2 regions of the Streptomyces sp. NPDC002867 genome follow, and region 1 is predicted to be linked to the other one. Evidence: predicted binding sites of a transcription regulator. Region 1 holds the regulator's gene; the other holds the start of a gene.
The links. The regulator HrcA, encoded in region 1, represses chaperone genes, less so after heat shock. The targets are predictions, from matches to a motif close to TTNGCACTCNGNNNNNCNGAGTGCNAA.

Region 1 (6,942 bases):
GCGCTTCCAGGCCGCGGCCTCGCGTCCCATCGTCGCCGACAGCAGCAGCGTCTGCGGGCCGAAGGCGACGTCGCCGACGAGCCCGTACGGAAGGGTGGTGGCGGGGCCGCCGTCGAGGGGCACGGCGTGCGCCCAGGTGCGGCGCAACGACGCCTGCCCGTGGGTGGTGAGCGCGAGGACGTGGCCCTCCGGGGTCCAGCCGCGTACGGAGGTCTTGTAACTGCCCCAGTGGGACAGGCGGTCCGACGGCCCGCCGTCGAGAGGCGCGACGTGCACCTCGGGCGCGCCGTCGCGGTACGAGGTCCAGGCGATGCGCGTGCCGTCGGGCGAGATTCTCGGATGGTTCACGGGCACGTCGTCGGCGCTGACGCGCCACGCGCGGCCGCCGTCGAGCGGCGCCACCCAGACGTCGTCCTCGGCGGTGAAGGCGATCGACTCGCCGTGCAGATGGGGAAACCGGAGGTAGGCAGGGTGCGTCACACCGTCACCCTAGGCAGGTGGAGGCCCTGTGCGGGGGGCTTTGGATCACTTGGCCGGAACGGCGGTCACGGTGACGGTGACGGTGACGGTGGGGCCCGGCTGGGGCGGGGCGGTGGTCCGGGGCCCCCTCGTGCCGGGCGGGGTGCTGCTCGGCACGGCGGAGCAGTCGCCGAGCATGGTCGCCTGGAAGACGACCTTCCTGTCGATCCGGGCGGTCAGATCCCCGCGTACGCACTGTCCGGCGCGCTCGTCGGTCACCTTGCCCTTGATGGTGATGGTCTGACCGGATTCGGTCTCTCCCCGGCAGTCGACCGTCGCGCTGCCCGGGGCCGTGGTGGCGCCCGAGGGGCTCGCGCCCCTGTTCACGATGGCGGTGCAGCTGAGCCACGCCACGTCGAAGGTCAGCCGTTCCAGCGTGGCGGTCGCCGTCCGGTCGGTGGTGACGGCCACGGCGGCGGAGTCCAGCCCGCCGGCCGCCGGCTCGCAGGCGGCCAGGCTCGCGACGGCGATTCCGCAGGCGCCGGCGGCGACCACGGTTCTGAGCACACTCATGGGTGGCAGGGTGCCATCCACGAGTGCCCGGGAAAAGGACGGTTGTGGCCAGCGTGGTGCGCGTACGGCCGGTCCATGACCGGGAAGGCCACCCGTGCCGACGCGCGGCCCCTCCCCCTCAGGACCAGCGGCCCGTGCGGCCCAGCAGCAGGGCCGTCGCCGCGGTTCCGGCGGTCGACGTGCGCAGCACGCTGCGGCCCAGGCGGAACGGCTTCGCGCCCGCCTCCGCGAACGCCTCCAGCTCCTGCGGGGACACGCCGCCCTCCGGGCCGACGACCAGCACGATCGAGCCCTGTGCGGGGAGTTCGGCGGTGGCCAGCGGCTCCGCGCCCTCCTCGTGCAGCACGGCCGCGAAGTCCGCGGCCGCCAGCAGCGCCGCCACCTGCTTGGTCGTCGCCGCCTCCGCGACCTCGGGGAAGCGCAGCCTGCGGGACTGCTTGCCCGCCTCCCGCGCGGTGGAACGCCATTTGGCCAGCGACTTGGCCCCGCGCTCGCCCTTCCACTGCGTGATGCAGCGCGCGGCCGCCCACGGCACGACGGCGTCCACGCCCGTCTCCGTCATCGTCTCCACGGCGAGTTCGCCGCGGTCCCCCTTGGGCAGCGCCTGGACGACGGTGATCCTCGGCGCAGGTTCCGGCTCGGCCGGGCACTCCCGCACCTCGATCGTCAGCCGGTCCTTGCCCTCGGTGGCCAGCACCGAGCCCGCCGCGCCACGCCCCTGACCGTCCGTCAGAACGATCTCCTCGCCCGCCTGCAGCCGCCGTACGGACACGGCATGCCGTCCCTCGGGGCCGTCCAGGGTGACGACACCGCCCGGCGCGACGCCTTCGAGCGACTCGACGACGAACACGGGGGCGGTCATCGCGCACCGCCCAGCGCCAGCGCGGCCCGCGCGGAGTCCAGTTCCGCGGCGAGGAGCTCCACCAGCCGCCCCGCGGGCAGTTCGCGGGCCAACCGGTGGCCCTGCCCGGCCCACAGCGCCATGCCCTGCGGGTCCCCGGCCTTCGCCGCCGCCTTGCGCAGCCCGCTCGTCAGGTGGTGGACCTCGGGGTAGGCGGCGGGGGCGTACGGGCCGTGCTCGTGCATGAAGCGGTTCACCAGCCCGCGCGCCGGCCGCCCGGAGAAGGCGCGGGTCAACGCGGTGCGGGCGAACAGGGGGTTGGTCATGGCCTGCTTGTGGAGGGCGTTCGCCCCGGACTCCGGACAGACGAGGAACGCCGTGCCGAGCTGTGCGGCGCTCGCTCCCGCCGCCAGCACAGCGGCGATCTGCGCGCCCCGCATCAGGCCGCCGGCCGCGACGACCGGAAGGTGCACCGCCTCGCGCACGAGAGTGATCAGGGAGAGCAGCCCGATGCCGGAGCCGTCCGCGGCCGGGTCGTCGCGGTGCGTGCCCTGGTGGCCGCCCGCCTCGATGCCCTGCACGCACACGGCGTCGGCACCGGCCCACTGCGCGGCCTGCGCCTCCTCCGGCGTGGTGACGGTGACCACCGTGATCGTGCCTGCGGCGGACAGCGCGGCGAGCGCGTCGCGCGAAGGACAGCCGAAGGTGAAGGAGACGACCGGGACGGGGTCGTCGATCAGGATCGCGAGCTTGGCCTCGTAGCCGTCGTCCCGCCCCGCGTCGGGGTCGCCCAGCGGGGTGTCGTACCAGGAGGACTCACCGGCGAGCTGATGCCGGTAGACCTCGACGGCCGCCGGATCGGCGCTGCCGGGCTGCGGCATGAACAGATTGACGCCGAAGGGGCTCGCCGTGCGGCTGCGGATCTGTTTGATCTCCTGGTACATGCCGTCCGCCGTCTTGTACCCGGCGGCGAGGAACCCGAGCCCGCCGGCGTCGGACACGGCGGCGGCGAGCTCCGGACAGGATGCACCGCCGGCCATGGGGGCCTGCACGATCGGATAACGGCAAAGACCGGTCAGCGCGGACGACATGCAGGCATCGTCGCATGCCCCGGCGCCCCGACCGAATCCAGGATTCCGCTCCGCCGGAGCGCGCACGGGGGCGCCTGCGGCGGGCTGCCCCCTTCCGGCGGCCGTGGGGCCCCGAAAGCGCCCGCTGCGCGGTGTGGACCGATGCCGGAGCCCCCACAGGCCCGCAGCGGGGCCTCGCGCCCACCTGGCGCGCAGCGCGGTACGAGACCGGGCAGAGCCCGAACCCGCGCCCGGCGGCTCGCGCAGCGCGCTACCGGGGCCGGACCCCCGGGGTGGGGAGAGAACCTACGGGCTAACGCCCGTTGAACGCGTCCTTCAGGCGCGAGAACAGCCCCTGCTGCCCCGGCTGGAACTGACCCGTAGGCCGCTCCTCGCCCCGCAGCTTCGCCAGGTCCCGCAGCAACCGCTCCTGCTCCGGGTCCAGCTTCGTCGGCGTCGTCACCTCGACATGGACGATCAGGTCGCCCCGGCCGCCGCCGCGCAGGTGCGTGATGCCGCGTCCGTGCAGCGGGATCGACTGGCCGGACTGCGTGCCGGGCCGGATGTCGACCTCCTCCATGCCGTCGAGCGTCTCCAGCGGGCACTTCGTGCCCAGCGCCGCCGCCGTCATGGGGATCGTCACCGTGCAGTGCAGGTCGTCGCCGCGCCGCTGGAAGACCGGGTGCGCGATCTCGTGGATCTCGACGTACAGGTCACCGGCGGGGCCGCCGCCCGGGCCGACCTCGCCCTCGCCCGCCAGCTGGATGCGCGTGCCGTTGTCGACACCCGCGGGGATCTTCACGGTGAGCGTGCGACGCGACCGGATCCGGCCGTCTCCCGCGCACTCCGGGCACGGGGTCGGCACGACGGTGCCGAAGCCCTGGCACTGCGGACACGGACGGGACGTCATGACCTGGCCCAGGAAGGACCGCGTCACCTGCGAGACCTCACCGCGGCCGCGGCACATGTCACAGGTCTGCGCGGAGGTGCCGGGGGCCGCGCCCTCGCCGGAGCACGTCGTGCACACCACGGCCGTGTCGACCTGGATGTCCTTCGTCGTGCCGAAGGCCGCCTCGTTGAGCTCGACCTCCAGGCGGATCATGGCGTCCTGGCCGCGCCGCGTACGCGAACGGGGTCCGCGCTGCGACGCCGTGCCGAAGAAGGCGTCCATGATGTCGGAGAAGTTCCCGAAGCCGCCCGCGCCGAAGCCGCCCGCGCCACCGCCGCCGGCCTGGGACAGAGGGTCGCCGCCGAGGTCGTAGACCTGCTTCTTCTGCGGGTCCGAGAGCACCTCGTACGCCGCGTTGATCTCCTTGAAGCGCTCCTGCGTCTTCGGATCCGGATTCACGTCCGGGTGGAGTTCGCGCGCGAGGCGGCGGAAGGCCTTCTTGATCTCGTCCTGCGATGCGTCGCGGCGCACGCCGAGTACGGCGTAGTAGTCCGTGGCCACTTACGACTCCGCCAGGATCTGTCCGACGTAACGTGCCACTGCGCGTACCGCTCCCATCGTTCCGGGGTAGTCCATGCGGGTCGGTCCGACCACGCCGAGTTTGGCGACTGCCTCGCCGCCCGAACCGTAGCCGACCGAGACGACGGACGTGGAGTTCAGTCCCTCGTGGGCATTCTCATGCCCGATCCTCACGGTCACGCCCGATTCCTTGGCCTCGCCGAGCAGCTTGAGCAGCACGACGTGCTCCTCCAGCGCCTCCAGCACCGGCCTGATCATCAGGGGGAAGTCGTGTCCGAAGCGGGTGAGATTGGCGGTGCCGCCGATCATCAGCCGCTCCTCGGTCTCCTCGACCAGCGTCTCCAGCAGGGTCGCGAGCACGGTGGAGACCGTGCCGCGGTCCTCCGTCTCGAACGACTCGGGCAGGTCCTGCACGAGCTGCGGCACGTCCGCGAAGCGGCGGCCGACGACGCGGCTGTTGAGCCGGGCCCGCAGGTCGGCCAGCGAGGTCTCGCCGAACGGCGCGGGGCAGTCGACCATCCGCTGCTCGACCCGGCCGGTGTCCGTGATCAGCACGAGCATCAGCCGGGCGGGAGCCAGCGACAGCAGCTCCACGTGCCGGACCGTCGAGCGGGTCAGCGACGGGTACTGGACGACGGCGACCTGCCGGGTCAGCTGCGCGAGCAGGCGGACCGTGCGGCCCACGACGTCGTCGAGGTCGACGGCTCCGTCCAGGAAGTTCTGGATGGCCCGGCGCTCGGGGGACGACAGCGGCTTGACGCCGGCCAGCTTGTCGACGAACAGCCGGTAGCCCTTGTCCGTGGGGATGCGGCCGGCGCTGGTGTGGGGCTGGGCGATGTAGCCCTCCTCCTCCAGCACGGCCATGTCGTTGCGGACGGTGGCCGGGGAGACACCGAGCTTGTGCCGCTCCGTCAGCGCCTTGGAACCGACGGGCTCCTCGGTGCCGACGTAGTCCTGGACGATGGCGCGCAGGACTTCGAGTCTGCGTTCGCTGAGCATCTCGCGCACCTCCAGCTGCCGGTCTCGGTGTGTGTCCTGGCACTCGATACGGCCGAGTGCCAGCTTTCCCCCGGCCAGTGTACGGCGGCGGGGTACGCCCCTAGCAAGGGCGGCCGACCACGCTACCGCGAGACCTGTGCTGGTCGATGCGGATAGCGTCGCCGTATGGACGCCGCTTGGGAAGACTTCGGGTGGGAACGGCTGGCCGACGGAGTCGGCCGGCGCAGGATGCCGGCCTGGGACGCGACCGTCGGCCTGGTGCTGGGCGAGGAACACGTCCTGCTGTACGACACGGGCTCGACGATCCGCGAGGGCGCCGAGCTCCGCGTACAGGCGCAGGCGCTGGCGGGCGGGCGCCGCGTGACGTACATCGCACTGAGCCACCCGCACTTCGATCACGTGCTGGGCACGGCGGCGTTCGCCGGAGCGGAGATCTACGGGGCGGTCGGCATGGACGCGCTGCTGCGCCGCGAACGCGACGCGATCCGCGCCGACGCGGTGCGGCACGGGGTCCCGGCGGCCGCGGCGGCGGAGGCGGCCGATCTGCTGGCGCTGTCGCACCACCTGGTGAGCGGGGAGTGCACGCTCGACCTTGGCGGCCGCCGGGTGCTGCTGGCCAACGTCGGCCCGGGCCACTCCGGCCACGACCTCGCGCTGTTCGTGCCCGGCGAGCCGGAGGTCGTCTTCTGCGGCGACCTGGTGGAGGAGTCGGGCGAGCCGCAGGCGGGCCCGGACGCGATCACCTCGCGCTGGCCGGCGGCGCTCGACCGCCTGCTCGCGCTCGGCGGCGAGGACGCGCTGTACGTGCCGGGGCACGGGGCGGCGGTGACCGCGGCGTTCGTGCGGACGCAGCGTGACGAGCTCGCAGCGCGCTTCGGCGTGTCGTAGGGCGACCGGTCGTATCGTCATCCGACATGCGCAGCTACAGCCCTGACCTGACACCTCCGTGGAAGCGGTCGGCACCGGTCCCGGAGGTCCCCGCAGAGCCCGACCTGGTGGTGGAGGAGGTCGCGACCGGCTTCTGCGGAGCGGTGATCCGCTGCGAGGCGGGCACCGTGACGCTGGAGGACCGCTTCGGCAAGCACCGGGTCTTCCCGCTGGAGCCGCGGGGCTTCCTGCTGGAGGGCAAGGTCGTCACGCTGGTCCGCCCGTCCGCGCCGGCGCCGGCCCGCCCCGGGCGTACGGCCTCGGGCTCGGTCGCGGTCCCCGGCGCCCGCGCCCGGGTCGCCCGCGCCGGCCGGATCTACGTCGAGGGCCGCCACGACGCCGAGCTCGTGGAACGGGTGTGGGGCGACGACCTGCGCATCGAGGGCGTGGTCGTGGAATACCTGGAGGGCATCGACGATCTCCCGTCGATCGTCGCCGAATTCGCCCCGGGCCCGGACGCCCGCCTGGGCGTGCTGGTCGACCACCTGGTCGCCGGCTCCAAGGAGTCCCGCATCGCGGCTTCGGTGACGGACCCGCACGTGCTGGTCGTGGGCCATCCGTACATCGACGTGTGGGAGGCGGTGAAGCCGTCGTCGCTGGGCATC
Region 2 (6,942 bases), on a different contig from region 1:
GGGCGGGAACATGGACGCCGTCGCGGAGGTGTTCGCCGAGGACTACGTCGACCACGACATCGCCAACGAGGAGGACGCGGAGGTCGGCGTCGATGTCGTCCGGCGTGACCTCACGATGTGGCGCAACGCCTTCGACTTCACCTTCGAGCTCGACCGGCAGATCACCGAGGGCGACGACGTCGTGATGCTGTGGACCTTCAACGGCAGGCACAAGGGCGATTTCCAGGGGATACCGGCCACGGGCGAGCAGTGCTCCATGACCGGCACGACGATCTTCCGGTTCGAGGACGGGAAGATCAAGGAAGGCTGGTGGCACTTCGACATGACGCGGCTGATGCGGCAGCTCGGCGCGATGTGACCGACCGCCCCGGTGCGAACGGCGAAGGCCCCCGCCCCCGCGGACAGCGGGGGACGGGGGCCTTCTCGGCGTCTTCGGCGCCGTGGGGCTCGTACGGCCGTGAGGCCCGTACGTCAGTGGCTGTGGCCGTGACCGTGGCCGTGGCCCGCCTCGGCCTCCTCCTCGGCCGGCTTCTCGACGACCAGGGTCTCGGTCGTGAGCAGCAGCGAGGCGATGGAGGCGGCGTTCTCCAGGGCGGAGCGTGTGACCTTGACCGGGTCGATGACGCCGGCCTTCACGAGGTCGCCGTACTCGCCGGTGGCGGCGTTGAAGCCCTGGCCCGCCTCGAGCTCCGCGACCTTGGCGGTGATGACGTAGCCCTCGAGGCCGGCGTTCTCCGCGATCCAGCGCAGCGGCTCGACGGCGGCGCGGCGGACGACGGCGACACCGGTGGCCTCGTCGCCCTCCTTGCCCAGGTTGCCCTCGAGCACCTTCACGGCGTGGACGAGCGCGGAGCCACCACCGGAGACGATGCCCTCCTCGACCGCGGCGCGGGTCGCGGAGATGGCGTCCTCCAGACGGTGCTTCTTCTCCTTCAGCTCCACCTCGGTGGCGGCGCCGACCTTGATCACGCACACGCCGCCGGCCAGCTTCGCGAGGCGCTCCTGGAGCTTCTCGCGGTCCCAGTCGGAGTCCGTGGTCTCGATCTCGGCCTTGATCTGGTTGACGCGGCCCTGCACGTCCTCGGAGTTGCCGCCACCGTCGACGATGGTGGTGTCGTCCTTGGTGACGGTGACACGGCGGGCGGTGCCCAGCACGTCCAGACCGGCCTGGTCGAGCTTGAGGCCGACCTCCTCGGCGATGACGGTGGCACCGGTGAGGGTGGCCATGTCGCCGAGCATCGCCTTGCGGCGGTCGCCGAAGCCGGGGGCCTTGACGGCCACCGCGTTGAACGTGCCGCGGATCTTGTTCACGACCAGGGTCGACAGGGCCTCGCCCTCGACGTCCTCGGCGATGATCAGCAGCGGCTTGGAGCCACCCGCCTGGATGACCTTCTCCAGCAGCGGGAGCAGGTCCTGGATGGAGGAGATCTTGCCCTGGTGGATCAGGATGTACGGGTCGTCGAGGACGGCCTCCATACGCTCCTGGTCGGTCACCATGTACGGGGAGAGGTAGCCCTTGTCGAAGGCCATGCCCTCGGTGAAGTCGAGCTCCAGGCCGAAGGTGTTGGACTCCTCGACGGTGATGACACCGTCCTTGCCCACCTTGTCCATCGCCTCGGCGATGAGCTCGCCTACCTGCTGGTCCTGCGCGGAGAGCGCGGCCACGGCGGCGATGTCGGCCTTGTCCTCGATCGGGCGGGCGGTCGCGAGGAGCTCCTCGGACACGGCCTTGACCGCGGCGTCGATGCCCTTCTTCAGGGCGGCCGGGGAGGCGCCGGCGGCGACGTTGCGCAGGCCCTCGCGGACCAGAGCCTGGGCCAGCACGGTGGCGGTGGTCGTACCGTCACCCGCGATGTCGTTGGTCTTGGTCGCCACCTCCTTCACCAGCTGGGCGCCGAGGTTCTCGTACGGGTCCTCGACCTCGACCTCGCGGGCGATGGTGACACCGTCGTTGGTGATGGTGGGCGCGCCGAACTTCTTGTCGATGACGACGTTGCGGCCGCGGGGACCGATCGTCACCTTGACCGTGTCGGCAAGCTTGTTGACGCCGCGCTCGAGGGCGCGACGGGCGTCCTCGTCGAACTTCAGGATCTTCGCCATGGGAGCGATTCAGCCCTCTCGGAAATCGTGTTCAAAAGAACCGCGCCCCTCGCCGCCCGGCGTCAGCGGGGTGGCCAGGGGCGCAGCTCAAAGCAAATCTGCCGGGTGAAGCAGGAATTACTTCTCGACGATCGCGAGCACGTCGCGGGCCGAGAGGACGAGGTACTCCTCGCCGCTGTACTTCACTTCGGTGCCGCCGTACTTGCTGTACAGCACCACGTCGCCGACGTTCACGTCGAGCGGAAGGCGCTCGCCGTTCTCGAAGCGGCCCGGGCCCACGGCCAGGACGACGCCCTCCTGGGGCTTCTCCTTGGCGGTGTCCGGGATAACCAGGCCAGAAGCCGTGGTCTGCTCGGCGTCGAGCGGCTGGACCACAATGCGGTCCTCGAGCGGCTTGATGGCAACCTTGGAGCTGGTGGTCGTCACGATCCGACCTCCCCCTTCGGAGATCTCACGGGGTTAACTGATCTGAGGTGGCGACCAGGTGGATCCGTCGTCGCGGGTGCCGGACCTGCCCGTCGCTGTGTTGGCACTCTCCGGTGGGGAGTGCCAGGAGCGAGACTATGACTGCGATTAGCACTCGGTCAAGCGGAGTGCCAATGCAGCGCCGCGTGGCGGCCTGATCCGGTCCTGGCCGCGCCCCCGACGGCCGTGCCGCCTGCGGCGAGCGGCGCCCTCTGCGCCCGCCGTGCGGCCCGCGTTCTCGATCGAGTCCACGGCCGGTGCGCCGCCCTCCTCGGCGAGCAGCGCACCGGCCGCCGCTGCCCCGGCGAGGAGCCGGTGCGCACGGCTCACACGTAGTCCTCCAGCTTCGCCACGGCGTAGCCCTTGGCGGTCACGGTCCGCATGACCCGCCGGATCATGTCCGGCATCGTGCCCTTCCACTCCCCACGGCCACGGAAGTGGGTGAGGACGATGTCGCCGGGGTGCAGGTCCCGGTCCCATTCGCGCCACTCCATGCGATCGGGGAACGCCTCGGACGCCCACAGCGGCACAGCCTCGATCCCGCAGGACTTCGCGACGCGCAGCGTGTCCTTGTTGTAGCTGCCGTACGGCGGGCGGAACAGCCGCGGGCGCGTGCCGTACCGCTTCTGCAGCCTGTCCTGCTGGCTGCAGATCTCCCGCTTCTGGGCTGAGTACGAAAGGCCGGGCAGATAGGGGTGGTTGAGCGTGTGGTTGTGCAGCGCGACGCCGCGGTCCCGCATCTTCTCGAAGTAGTCGTAGTCGTCGTCGATCACGTAGTCGCTGAGGAAGGCGCTGTACGGGATCTGCAGTTCGGACATCATCCGCAGCAGCTCGGGGTCCTTCTCCGCGCCGTCGTCGATCGTCAGGAAGACGATCTTCTCCTTGGTCGGAACGGTCGTGAAGACCGGCGGCAGTTCGTCGCCGCCCTCGACCTCGAAGCCCTTGCGGGTGGTGATCCTCGGCTTGACGGCGGGCGGCGGGGGCGCGGCGAGCGGGGTCTGCTCCAGGCCCCACTTCTTCGCTGCCGCGGCCCGTTTGGCCTGAGCCCGCCTGACCTTTCCGGCGGACGCGGCCAGCGCACCGGACGGGCCCGCCGCCTGCTCCTGCGCCGCCGGACCCCGCTCGGCCTGACGCCCCGCGGCGGACGGCGCCGGACGCGGGGCCTGCCCGTCCCCGCCCGCACAGCCCGAGCCGGTGGCGGCGACGACGAGCGCGGCGAGACCCACCCCGACCCGGTACGCTCTCACTTTTCCCTTTTGTCGTACTAGCTGCATGGCGTCGCATCCTGTCAGCGCGGCGCCCGCCCGCCCGGCCGACACCGCCTGTGCGCGCGGAGCATCCCCCGCCTGGCCCACAATGGCCGGGTGAACGCCTCCGATCCGCTCGCCGCCTTCCTGGCCCTGCGCACCGAGGAGGGGGCCGCGCTGCTGGCGTCGCTCGCCTCCTACGACCCCGCCGACGAACTGGCGGTGGCCACCCGGCTGCGCCGCGAGCATCCGGCGGAGCTCGTCTCGGCGGCCCTCGGGCAGGCCCGGCTGCGGCAGCGCGCGGCGGCGAAGTTCGGCGCGGAGGACGCCGGACGGATGTTCTTCACCCCGAACGGCGTCGAGCAGTCCACCCGCCGGTCGGTCGCCGCCCACCGGGCCGAGCGCTTCGCCGCGCTCGGCGTGCGCAGCGTCGCCGACCTGTGCAGCGGCATCGGCGGCGACGCGCTCGCGCTCGCGCGGGCGGGCATCTCCGTCCTGGCCGTGGACCGGGACCCGCTGACGGCCGAGGCCGCGCGGGCCAACGCCGAGGCGCTCGGCCTCGCCGATCTCGTCGAGGTCCGCTGCGCGGACGTGACGGACATCGACACCTCCGCGTACGACGCGGTGTTCGTGGACCCGGCGCGACGCGGCGGCCGGGGCAGGATCTTCGACCCGGAGGCGTACTCGCCGCCCCTGTCCTGGGCGATCGCCGCGGCCCGCACACGCCCCCACGCCGCGCTCAAGATCGCGCCGGGCATCCCGCACGAGGCCGTCCCCGAGGACGCCGAGGCCGAGTGGATCTCGGACGGGGGTGACGTCAAGGAGGCGGTGCTCTGGTTCGGCACGGACCCGGCCGCGGTTCGCGCGACCCTGCTCCCGGGCCCGCACACCCTGACCGGGCGCGGCCTGCCGGACCCCGCCGTCCGCGCGGTCGGCCGCTACCTCTACGAGCCCGACGGCGCGGCGATCCGCGCGCATCTGGTCGCCGAGGTCGCCGAGGACGTCTCGGGCGGCCTGATCGACGAGACGATCGCCTACATCACGTCGGACGGGCTGCACCCGACGCCGTACGCCACGGCCTACGAGATCACCGACGCGCTGCCCTTCAACGTGAAGAAGCTGAAGGCGCTGCTCCGGGAGCGCCAGGTCGGCGTCCTGACCGTGAAGAAGCGCGGCTCGGCGGTCGAACCGGAGGAACTGCGCCGCAAGATGAAGCCCCAGGGGCCGGCCTCGGCGACCGTGTTCCTCACGCGCGTGGCCGGGGCGCCGGCCATGCTGGTGGGCCACCCGGCCTAGCGATCCGGCGGCGCGGTCCCCGGCTCAGGGCTGGGCACGCGCAAGGGCGCCGGCTCAGACGCGGGCGCCGGAGGCGGCCCGGCGCGGGACGAGCCGCAGCGCCCAGCGGTAGTGGCCCACCGCCTTCGAGACGCCGATCAGGCCCGTCAGCCACAGGATCATCCCGAGACCCATCAGCAGCACCACCCCCGGCACCGTGTCCTGGCCGGGCTCCGCGCCGGCCGGGACGGCGAAGCACGTCCACAGACCGCCCGCGCACATCAGGAACGACGGCAGGAACCAGGTCAGGCTCAGGCCCGGCGAGGCGAAGCGTGCGTCGCCTGCCGGGTCGCTGTCCAGGCCGCTCCACGCGCGCAGCAGCCCACGCACCTTCGCGTCGCGGGCGAGGCCGAAGCCGATCAGCAGGCCGGTCGGCACCATGAAGGCGGCGCCCAGCAGGAGGAGCACCCCGCCGAACATCTTGCTCAGCGCGTCGAGCGGCTCGTCGAACGTCCGCAGTGCGGCGGCGACCAGCACCCAGCCGACCGCGAACCCCGCGGCCAGCAACCACAGTTGGACCAGCACGGCCCCGCCGATGCTCATCCGGTGGAGCTCCGCCATCGCGCGCGCCCGGTCGGCGAGCAGCGACGTGCGGTCGGGCCACGCCCGTACGCCGAAGGGCGGGGGCGGGGGCGGGAGGGTGCGTCCTGACATGGCCATGAGGCTACCGGGCGCTTCCTCGGGCGCGGGGCACCCGGGCCCCGGCTACGGCACGGCGCGGGCGGCCCGGTCCAGCAGCAGTTCCCTCTCCCGCGCGTTGCGGGCGAGGGACGCCGCCCGTTCGAACTCCGCCCGTGCCTCCTCGGCGCGGCCCAGCCGGGCCAGCAGGTCGCCGCGGACGCTCGGGAGCAAGTGGTAGTCCTTCAGAGCCGGTTCACCGGCCACCGCGTCCACCAGGGCGAGCCCGGCCCCGGGCCCCTCGGTCATCGACACCGCGACCGCCCGGTTCAGTTCGACGACCGGGGACGGCGTGAGACGGACCAACTGCCCGTACAGCGCGGCGATCGTCGCCCAGTCGGTGTCCCCGTAACGCAGAGCCCGCGCGTGGCAGGCGGCGATGGCGGCCTGGAGGCAGTACGGGCCGTACGGGCCGCCGCCCGCGCGTCCCAGTGCCTCGATGCCGCGCCGGATCAGCAGCCGGTTCCACTTGGCGCGGTTCTGCTCGGCGAGGAGGACGGGCTCGCCCGAGGGGCCCGTACGGGCCGGGATGCGGGACGCCTGGAACTCCAGCAGGGCAGCCAGGCCGTGGACTTCCGGTTCGTCCGGCGTCAGGCCGGCGAGGACCCGGGCCAGGCGCAGCGCGTCCTCGCAGAGCGCCGGGCGCACGAGGTCGTCCCCGGCGGTCGCCGCGTATCCCTCGTTGAAGATCAGGTAGATGACGTCGAGCACGGAGCCAAGGCGCGCGGCGCGCTCGGCTCCGTACGGCGCCTCGAAGGCCACGTCCGCCGTGGCCAGCGCCCGCTTGGCGCGCACGATGCGCTGCGCGACCGTCGGCTCCGACACGAGGAACGCGCGGGCGATCTCCGCGGTCGTCAGCCCACCGAGCAGCCTGAGCGTGAGCGCGACCCTGGCCTCGGTCGACAGCACCGGATGGCAGGCGGTGAAGATCAGCCGCAGGAGGTCGTCGTCGATGTCGTCCGCCTCGGCCGGTTCTGGCGGCGGCGGCGCGTCCTCCAGCGTGCGCCCCACCTCGGCCAGCTTGCGGGCGTACGTCTCCTTGCGGCGTACGAGGTCGATGGCGCGGTGCTTGGCGGTGGCCATGAGCCAGGCTCCCGGCCTGTCCGGGACGCCCGAC

Region 2: the regulator HrcA is predicted to act here: its motif matches at 2,110-2,136, upstream of groL (chaperonin GroEL).

What each region holds. Positions count from the first base shown of each region.
Region 1 is NZ_JBSFUR010000006.1:278,790-285,731, reverse strand. It holds gene ACWD0A_RS08680 (S41 family peptidase) at 1-480, opposite strand, end outside; gene ACWD0A_RS08675 (hypothetical protein) at 526-1,032, opposite strand; gene ACWD0A_RS08670 (16S rRNA (uracil(1498)-N(3))-methyltransferase) at 1,151-1,894, opposite strand; gene ACWD0A_RS08665 (nitronate monooxygenase) at 1,891-2,964, opposite strand; gene dnaJ (molecular chaperone DnaJ) at 3,257-4,393, opposite strand; gene hrcA (heat-inducible transcriptional repressor HrcA) at 4,394-5,410, opposite strand; gene ACWD0A_RS08650 (MBL fold metallo-hydrolase) at 5,576-6,298, shown strand; gene ACWD0A_RS08645 (DUF3097 domain-containing protein) at 6,325-6,942, shown strand, end outside.
Region 2 is NZ_JBSFUR010000004.1:63,404-70,345, forward strand. It holds gene ACWD0A_RS04825 (ester cyclase) at 1-358, shown strand, start outside; gene groL (chaperonin GroEL) at 472-2,100, opposite strand; gene groES (co-chaperone GroES) at 2,218-2,526, opposite strand; gene ACWD0A_RS04840 (hypothetical protein) at 2,674-2,895, opposite strand; gene ACWD0A_RS04845 (polysaccharide deacetylase family protein) at 2,892-3,839, opposite strand; gene ACWD0A_RS04850 (THUMP-like domain-containing protein) at 3,930-5,108, shown strand; gene ACWD0A_RS04855 (hypothetical protein) at 5,163-5,801, opposite strand; gene ACWD0A_RS04860 (RNA polymerase sigma factor) at 5,853-6,942, opposite strand, start outside.